2 regions of the Plantactinospora sp. WMMB334 genome follow, and region 2 is predicted to be linked to the other one. Evidence: predicted binding sites of a transcription regulator. Region 2 holds the regulator's gene; the other holds the start of a gene.
The links. Region 2 encodes HspR, which represses chaperone genes until heat shock. Its sites were predicted from a motif close to TTGAGTNNNNNNNACTCAA; they were not measured.
Positions count from the first base shown of each region.

Region 1: lon (endopeptidase La) is a predicted target of HspR. The motif match lies at 2,321-2,339, and genes of this name have one in related genera.

Region 1 is NZ_JBMHME010000002.1:6,880,655-6,885,071, reverse strand. Features, by position in the region: gene ACN27G_RS29855 (LuxR C-terminal-related transcriptional regulator) at 134-1,165, shown strand; gene ACN27G_RS29850 (hypothetical protein) at 1,162-2,250, shown strand; gene lon (endopeptidase La) at 2,361-4,417, shown strand, end outside.
Region 2 is NZ_JBMHME010000002.1:7,008,829-7,013,245, forward strand. Features, by position in the region: gene ACN27G_RS30440 (DUF4360 domain-containing protein) at 1-70, opposite strand, end outside; gene ACN27G_RS30445 (DUF4360 domain-containing protein) at 319-936, opposite strand; gene ACN27G_RS30450 (heat shock protein transcriptional repressor HspR) at 1,513-1,905, opposite strand; gene dnaJ (molecular chaperone DnaJ) at 1,990-3,177, opposite strand; gene grpE (nucleotide exchange factor GrpE) at 3,324-4,304, opposite strand; gene dnaK (molecular chaperone DnaK) at 4,362-4,417, opposite strand, start outside.

The DNA.
Region 1 (4,417 bases), 130 kb from region 2:
CGTCGCGTGTCCTGCGGTGTCGGCCCGCGTTTACCTAGGTAACCGCACCTGTGCCGGTGCTGTCGATTGACAGGACTGCCGATATCCGAAGGAGTCGTCCGATCGCATGCGCCGAGGGTCGGGATGCTGACAGGTGGGCGAGCTGCCACCGTACGCTGCGGAGATCGCCGCCCAGGTCGAGCGGCTGGCCTCGGCGCCGGCCGGCGCCGAGGAACGGGTGGCGGAGATCTTCGCGGTGTTGCGCCGGCTGGTCCCGTACGAGGCGGGAGTGCTCCAGGTGCTTGACCCGGAGCGGCTCAGGTTCGAGACGCTCGGTGCCGTCGGCTACGGCGAGGCGACCATGGTGCACCTGCTCGGCCCCCGGCACTACGAGGAGGTGGAACTCCTCGGGCTCGACCGCGACGGGGATCCGATCCGGGGCCGGGACGCCCCGATCCCACCCTCGGAGATGTACTCCTGGACCGAGCATTTCGCACCGGCCGGCTTCCGGGAGGGGATCGGCGTCGCGCTCTTCAACCCGGACGGCCGCCAGGTCGGAATCATGGCCCTGCACACCGAGTCGCCCGAGCACCCGACCGACGCGGCCCGCGATTTTCTCGGCCTGCTGGCCCCGGTGATCGCCGAGGCGGTCGACCCGATGCGCTCGGTCGCCACCCTCTCGACCGTCGTCCGTGATGCGGTGGCGGGAGTGGTGCTGACCCGATCCGGTGGGGTGCTCCCGCTCCCCGGGCTGCCGGAGCACCCGATGCTCCGGACCGGGGAGCCGGTGCTCGGCGCGGCGGCGGAGCGTCTCGCCGACGGGGAGCCGTACGGGGCGTTCCTCTGCCGCGACGACTCGGCGGCGCCGGACGGACGGTACGTCCGGATCAGCGTGCTCGCCTGCCCGGTGCAGAGCCCGGCCCACCTGCGCGCCGTGGTGCTGGTCTCGCCCCCCGGCGACCTGCACGGACTGACCCGGCGAGAGCTGGAGATCCTCGGCCTGCTCATCGACGGCTGGTCCAACCAGCGGATAGCCAACCTGCTGGTGATCGCCCCGCGCACGGTGGCGGCGCACGTCGAACACATTCTGGCCAAGCTCGTCGCCCCGTCCCGCACCCTCGCCGCCGTCCGCGCGCTCCGGCTTGGCCTCTACGTGCCACGATCGCTGATCCGGGGCAGACGATGACCCGTACCTCCTCGCTCTCCACCATCTTCCGCGAGGCGAGAGCGATCTGTGCGAGCCGGATGGACGCGGACCGTCCGGCGCAGTGGCTCGTCCTGCTGCACCGGGCGCTTCCGTTCGAGGCGGCCTGGCTCTCCCTCTTCGACGACCGGCGCCAGCGTTTCGCCGAGGTGGTCAGCACCGGCTACGACGACCGGATCCGGAACTACTTCGGCACCGGGGAGGTCACGGAGCAGGCCGAACAGGCCGGCTTGACCGAGTCGGCCGTGCCGCTGCGCGGCCGCGACCTTCCGGTCCCCGCCGCCGAGTTCCCGATCTGGAGCGACTACTACTATCCGGCCGGTTTCCGGGAGGGGCTGGCGGTCGGTCTCTTCGCGCCGGACCGCCGCCACGTCGGCATGCTGGTGCTGAGCACCGAGGATCGGGACCATCCCACCGACGCAGAGCGGGACCTGATCGGCGCGCTGACCTCGCGGATCGCCGCCAGCATCGATCCGTTGCGGGCGCTGGGCGCGGTGGCCGGGGTGGTGCGCGACGCGGTGGCCGGGGTGGTGCTGGCCTCCGGTGGCGATCCGCTGCCGCTCTGCGGCCTACCCGGGCACCCGTTGCTGGCGGCCGGCTCGCCGCTGCTCGCCATGGTCGACCAGCAGGCGCCCGGGGACGGGGGCTCGGTCTCGTTCCTCTGGCCCGTCCGGCCGATCCGGCCCGGTCACCGCAGCGGGCGGGGCGCCGGTCGGGCGGCGTACCGGCCCGCCGGTGACTGGGGCGTCCGGGACGGCCTGTTCCGGGTGGTGGTGCTGGGCTGCACCGCCGGCGGAGTACCGCTGGTGGTGGCGATGCTCGCCCCGGTGCCGCGCGGCCGGTGCCCGCTCGACCGGCGGGAGCTGGTCGTGCTCGGGCTGCTTCTCTCGGGCTGGACCGACCAGCGGATCGCGGTCGGGCTCGACCTGCCGGTGCTGGCGGTCGCCGAGACCGTGGAGCGGCTCGTCGCTGTGCTGGCGGCCCCGGACCGGCACGTCGCGCTGCTCCGGGCCGCCCGCCGGGGGTGGTTCATCCCGCACCGCGCCGGAACGGCACCGCTGGGCTGATCGCGGGGCTCCGCCGCGATCGACGCCGTGTCCTGGGTCACATGCCGGAACATGGGGCACCGTTTGTTACTTGAGTCGTACAAGCTCAACTAATCGATGGCAGGTGTGTGATGGCAACTCTTCCGGTTCTTCCGCTGACCGACGCTGTCCTGCTGCCCGGCATGGTCATCCCGGTGACCCTGGACGCGACCACCCAGGCAGCGGTGGACGCCGCCCGGGCCACGGGTGACAAGAAGCTTCTGGCCGTGCCCCGGGTGGACGGCGAGTACGGCTCCATCGGCGTGATCGCCACGATCGAGAAGGTCGGCCGGCTCCCCAGCGGCGAACCCGCCGCCGTGGCGCGCGGCCTGGCCCGGGCCCGGATCGGCTCCGGCGTTCCCGGACCCGGCGCGGCGCTCTGGGTCGAGACCGTCGAGATCACCGAGCCGGCGCCCGCCGGCCGGGCCAAGGAACTCGCCCGGGAGTACCGGGCACTCGTGACGTCGCTGCTGCAACAGCGCGGCGCCTGGCAGGTCGTCGACGCGGTCGAGCGGATGACCGACCTCGCCGAGCTGGCCGACTCGGCCGGCTACGCGCCGTGGCTCACCCTGGAACAGAAGATCGAACTGCTCGCCGCGCCGGACGTGACCGCCCGGCTCGACCTGTTGGTCGGCTGGGTGAAGGCGTACCTGGCCGAGCAGGAGGTCACCGAGCGGATCAACACCGACGTACGGGAGGGGCTGGAGAAGTCCCAGCGCGAGTTCCTGCTCCGCCAGCAGCTCGCCGCGATCCGCAAGGAGCTGGGCGAGGACGAGCCGGACGGCTCGGCCGACTACCGCTCCCGGGTCGAGACCGCCGAGCTGCCCGAGAAGGTACGCGAGGCGGCGCTGCGCGAGGTCGGCAAGCTGGAGCGGGCCAGCGACGCGTCTCCGGAGGCGGGCTGGATCCGTACCTGGCTGGACACGGTGCTGGAGATGCCGTGGAGCACGCGTACCGAGGACAACACCGACCTGGGGCAGGCCCGCGAGGTGCTGGACGCCGATCACGCCGGGCTGGCCGACGTGAAGGACCGCATCCTGGAGTACCTGGCGGTGCGGAACCGGCGCGCGGCCCGCAACCTCCAGGTCGTCGGCGGCCGTGGCTCGGGCGCGGTGCTGGCGCTGGGCGGCCCGCCCGGAGTCGGCAAGACCAGCCTCGGCGAGTCGGTCGCCCGGGCACTCGGCCGGAAGTTCGTCCGGGTCTCCCTCGGCGGCATCCGGGACGAGGCCGAGATCCGTGGCCACCGCCGGACGTACGTCGGCGCGCTGCCCGGCCGGATCGTCCGGGCGCTGCGCGAGGCGGGCTCGATGAACCCGGTCGTGCTGCTCGACGAGGTCGACAAGATCTCGGCAGGCTATGCCGGTGACCCGGCCGCCGCCCTGCTGGAGGTGCTGGACCCGGCGCAGAACCACACGTTCCGGGACCACTACCTGGAGGTCGACCTCGACCTCTCCGACGTGCTCTTCCTGGCCACCGCCAACGTGGTGGAGGCGATCCCCGGCCCGCTGCTGGACCGGATGGAGCTGGTGACGCTGGACGGCTACACCGAGGAGGAGAAGGTCGCGATCGCCCGGGACCACCTGCTGCCCCGGCAGATCGAACGGGCCGGACTCACCGCCGAGGAGGTGGGCGTCTCCGACGAGGCGCTGGGCCGGATCGCGGCCGAGCACACCCGGGAGGCGGGCGTCCGCCAGCTCGAACGGGCACTCGCGAAGATCCTCCGCAAGGTCGCGGTCGCGCTCGCCGCGACCGACGATCCGGTACGCGTCGACACCGGCAACCTGGCCAGCTATCTGGGCCGGCCGAAGTTCACGCCGGAGTCGGCGGAGCGGACGGCGGTGCCCGGGGTGGCGACCGGGCTGGCGGTGACCGGTGCCGGCGGTGACGTGCTCTTCATCGAGGCGACGAGCATGGAGGGCGAGCCGGGGCTGACCCTGACCGGGCAGCTCGGCGACGTGATGAAGGAGTCGGCGCACATCGCCCTCTCCTACCTCCGGTCGAACGGCAGAGCGCTGGGGCTGGACCCGAACGCGCTGGCCGGGCGACGGATCCACCTGCACGTGCCGGCGGGTGCGGTGCCCAAGGACGGCCCGAGCGCCGGCATCACCATGGTCACCGCGCTGGCCTCGCTCGCCAGCGGCCGACCGGT
Region 2 (4,417 bases):
CCGTCGGGATGACAATCGGGCCGGCAAGCATCGAGGCAACGAGGCTGCCAATAGCCAGCACACTGATCATGGGTTCCCTCCCGATCGTTGCGATAATGTCGCGCGCGTGGATTAACTTTAGCGCCTTATATTGATCAGCGTCAATATCTTTGTGATGGGTGCAGCTGCGCATGGCGGGAATGACGTGGGCGGTGCCCCGGAAAGCGTAAGGGCCCCCCGGGTCGGCCGATGGACACTACAATTCCACCGACCGCCCCGGGGGGCCTATTTCGCGCTAAACCCGCAAGCCGTCGCCAGGCGACGAGGAGCGGCGTTGGATCAGCACTCCCTCCAACTGAGGTGGTAGACACTGCGCACACTGCCCCGGCTCTGGTCCATCGCCATGAAGCTCGTGCCACTCTCGGAGCCCCCGGCGTCCACCCGCAACTCGGTGTTGACGTTGAGGTTGCGCTCCTGGCCACAGGGCGCGTAGACCAGCCCTGCGGCCCGGTCCGTCGTCTGCCACCCGCCGGTGTACGGGCCGGTGAACTCGTGAGCCACCGAGGTGGTCGGCGAGGTCCCCATGAAGTAGTAGTGCGAGTGCTGCGAGCCGTCGGCCCCCCGCTGCAGGTAGGCGAAGCCCTGGTGGTCCACCTGGGTCACCGCGAAGGTGAAGCCCTGCGGGATCTGCACGCGGAGGCTGAGCTGGCAGTTCTTGCGGGATTCGGTCGGCTTCGCTCCGGCACCGGCCAGAACGAAGTAGTCGCTGTAGCTAATCGTGAAGGCCGTGTTGTCGGCTGCGGTGTTCACCTTGGCCGTCCCCGCGGGGCAGCCCGAGCCGTTGACGGTCTCCACGCTGATGGTGATCCTTTCGTTCGGGACCGCCACAGGCTGGGAGGGTGCCGTCGGGGCAAGCAGTGCCGCGAGTACGCCGCCGACAGCCATCACGTTGGACATGGTAATTCCTTCCGGTCGTCGCGATGCGGTCGCGCCCGCAGCCCACCATAGTCAAGACATTCGTGGTCGTCAATTAAGTAATCATGGTCCCATCCACATTTTCGAGAGGAACGATCATTATCTCGTTCACATTGCAGGCATTCGCGGGGCCACGCCTGGAGCGCGGCGCCCGGGAGCACTACTCGGCACCTCGTCGCCCGCGTCCGCACCGGCCCGCGGCGACAAGAAGCTTCATGACCTCAAGGGTGCGCGACGGAAAGATCCAGGATCCGACCTGGCTCCGGATCCGACGTCACCCGCTATAGACGGTGCAACCTTGGCGGTGATCCCGGGGTAATGGTTTCAGGACGTCTTCTTCCGTCGGATTCCAGGAATCGGACGTAACGTGCGTGAAACACCCGCAGTAATGGTTTTCGGAGCATCCGGTGAGTTGCCGGCGGTAACGCGTCGATTGGTCGATTAGTGACAGCCGGGTCCGGAGCAGAACCCGTCGACCGCCGGCTGGCCGCCGGCGGCCAGCCGGGACGGCGTGTCGGCGCACAGATCAGCCGGACGGCGCGTGCCGGCGCCAGGAGATCAGGCGGACGGGTCGCCGGTGCGGCGGGGGCGCCAGACGACCAGCGCCGTCGACGGGCGGGTGGTCGGCACGAGGTCCCGTCGTGGCAGGCCGCCCAGTGCCTCCAGCTCGGCCAGCCGGCGGTAGGCGGCCGTCAACTCGGCCTCCAACTGGGCCACCCGCTGCTGGAGGTCGTCGACCATCTGCTCCAGGACGATGATCCGCTTGATGCCGGCCAGGTTGACCCCGTCGTCCTGGCTGAGCCGCTGCACCTCGCGGAGCAGGGCGACGTCCCGGGCGCTGTACCGGCGCCCACCGCCCGGGGCACGACCAGGCTGCACCAGCCCCATCCGGTCGTACTGGCGCAGGGTCTGCGGGTGCATGCCGGCCATCTTCGCCGCGACCGAGATCATCAGAACCTTGGCGTCGGACGCCTGCTCGATCGAGACGACGACGTACTCCCCAGCCACCTTGATCACCTCCGCGATGCCAACAGCTCAGTTGAAACGACGCACCCGGGCGTCCAGATGTTCCCGTCCCGCCGCCGGGGTCTGCGCGGCGAACTCCTCCAGCGCCTTGCGCGCCTCGGCCGAGAGCTGCTCGGGGACCACGATCTCGACGGTCACCAGCAGGTCGCCGGCCTGGCCGTCGCGGCGGACCACACCCCTGCCCCGGGCCCGCAGCGTACGGCCGCTCGGCGTGCCCGGCGGCACCCGCAGGGTCACCGGGGCGTCCAGGGTGGGCACCCGCAGGTCCGTCCCGAGCACCGCCTCCGCGATGGTGATCGGCACGGTCAGCGTCAGGTCGTCCCCGCTGCGCCCGAAGAGGTCGTCCCCGCGGACCTTGACCAGCACGTAGAGGTCACCGGGCGGCCCGCCCCGGTCACCGGGCTCGCCCCGGCCGGCGAGCCGGATCCGCTGGCCGTCCGCGACGCCCGCCGGAAAACGGACGGTGAGCGTGCGGGACTTGGTCACCCCGCCGGTGCCCCGGCACTCCGGGCACTTCTCGTCCACGATCGTGCCGACGCCCTGGCACTCCCGGCACGGCTCGGAGAAGCTGAACGAGCCCTGGTTGCGGGTCACCACCCCGGCGCCCCGGCACTGCGGGCAGGTCCGGGGCAGCGTCCCCGGCTTGGCGCCGTCACCGTGACAGGTGTCGCAGACGCCGGGCGCGCGCAGTGTCAACGGCACCGTCACGCCGCGTACGGCATCGTCGAAGTCCAGCATGACCTCGGCCTCGACGTCCCGGCCGCGAGCCGGGCCACGGGTCCGGGTCGGCCCGCCGCCGGAGAAGATCGAGCTGAACAGGTCGGAGAAGCCCGCACCGCCGAACCGGCGGTCGCCGTCGTCCGCACCGCCCGGCTGCCCCATCCCGCCGAAGAGGTCGGAGACGTCGAACGGATAGCCGCCCGGCCCGCCGGACCGGGCGTTGCGGCGGAACGCGCCCGATCCGAAGAGCGAGCGCATCTCGTCGTACTCCTTGCGCTTGCGCGGGTCGGCGAGCACGTCGTACGCCTCGGAGACGGCCTTGAACCGCTCCTCGGCGGCGGTGTCGCCCGGATTGTGGTCCGGGTGCGATTCGCGGGCCAGCTTGCGGTACGCCTTCTTGATCTCGTCAGCGGAGGCGGACCTGGCCACCCCCAGCACGGCGTAGAAGTCCTTCTCCAGCCAGTCTTTGGAACTCATCGGTCCGCCACCTCCTCTCCCCGTGGCGCGGTCGAGGTGCCGCTCCCGGCCCGCCCGACGGACGGGACCCGGATGGCACCTCGACCGCGACCCACCGGTTCACACCCGCTCCGGCTCACCCTGGCCCCTCCGGCGCACCGGCGCGCTCACTCCGGCTCCGGGTCGGCCACCGCGACCAGTGCGGGCCGCAGCAGCGAGTCGTTGACCTGGTAGCCACGGCGCAGCACGTCGACGCAGGTCGGCTCGGTGACCTCGGCCGAGGTCTGGTGCGCGACCGCCTCGTGCTGGTTGGGGTCGAACGGGTCGCCCTTCTCACCGAACGGGGTCAGCCCGAACTTCGCCAGCGCCGTGGTCAGCTGCTCCGCCACCGTGCCGAACGGCCCGACCAGGTCACCGTGCTCGCGGGCCCGGTCCAGGTCGTCGAGTACGGGCAGCAGCGCGGCCAGCACCACCCGGGTGGCCCGGTCCGCGTCCCGGGCCCGCTCCCGGTCCATCCGCTTGCGGTAGTTGGCGAACTCGGCCGTCACCCGCTGGAGGTCCCTGGTCCGCTCGTCCAGATCGGCCCGGAGCGCACCCAGTTCGGCGCCGAGCGGGCCGGGGCCGTCGCCCTCGGCGGTGCCGCCCTCGGCGACGGGCTCGGCCGGGGCGTCCACCACCGGGCCGTCCGTCCCCGACGGCCGCTCCGCCGCCAGTACCTCGGCGAGCTCGGCGTCGTCGACGACCGGAGCGGCCGGGTCCGGTTCTGTGGTGGCGTCCCCGGCCGGGTCGGTCGTCGCGCCGCCGGCCACCTCCGGCCCGCCCTCGACCGACTCCGCGTCGTCCACCGCACCGGCGGCCCCGGTGGAGCCGGTGTCGTCGACCTCGCCGGCCGACAGGACCTGCTCGGCGTCTCCGGCCGGCGGCTCCGGGTCCGGGTTGGGATCCTTCGCCGCCAGCTCGACCCCCTCCGGGGTACCGGCACCGGCCTCCCGGTCGGAGTCCGGGGTGCCACCGGTCAAGTTGATCTTACGGTTGTTCCGGATGACGACGCCCTCCCCGACCGTGCCCTCGGCACGGCCGGCGGGCGTGGAGCCACCCGGCGCCGACCCGGTGGTCTCCGGATCAGCGGCTCGTGGCTTCTCCGTCATACAACTACCTCGATCCGTCGTGCGTACGGCCAGCCCGGGTACGGGAGGAGCTGGTGGTCACTTCTTGTCGTCCTCGTCGACGATCTCCGCGTCCACCACGTCGTCGGCCCCGC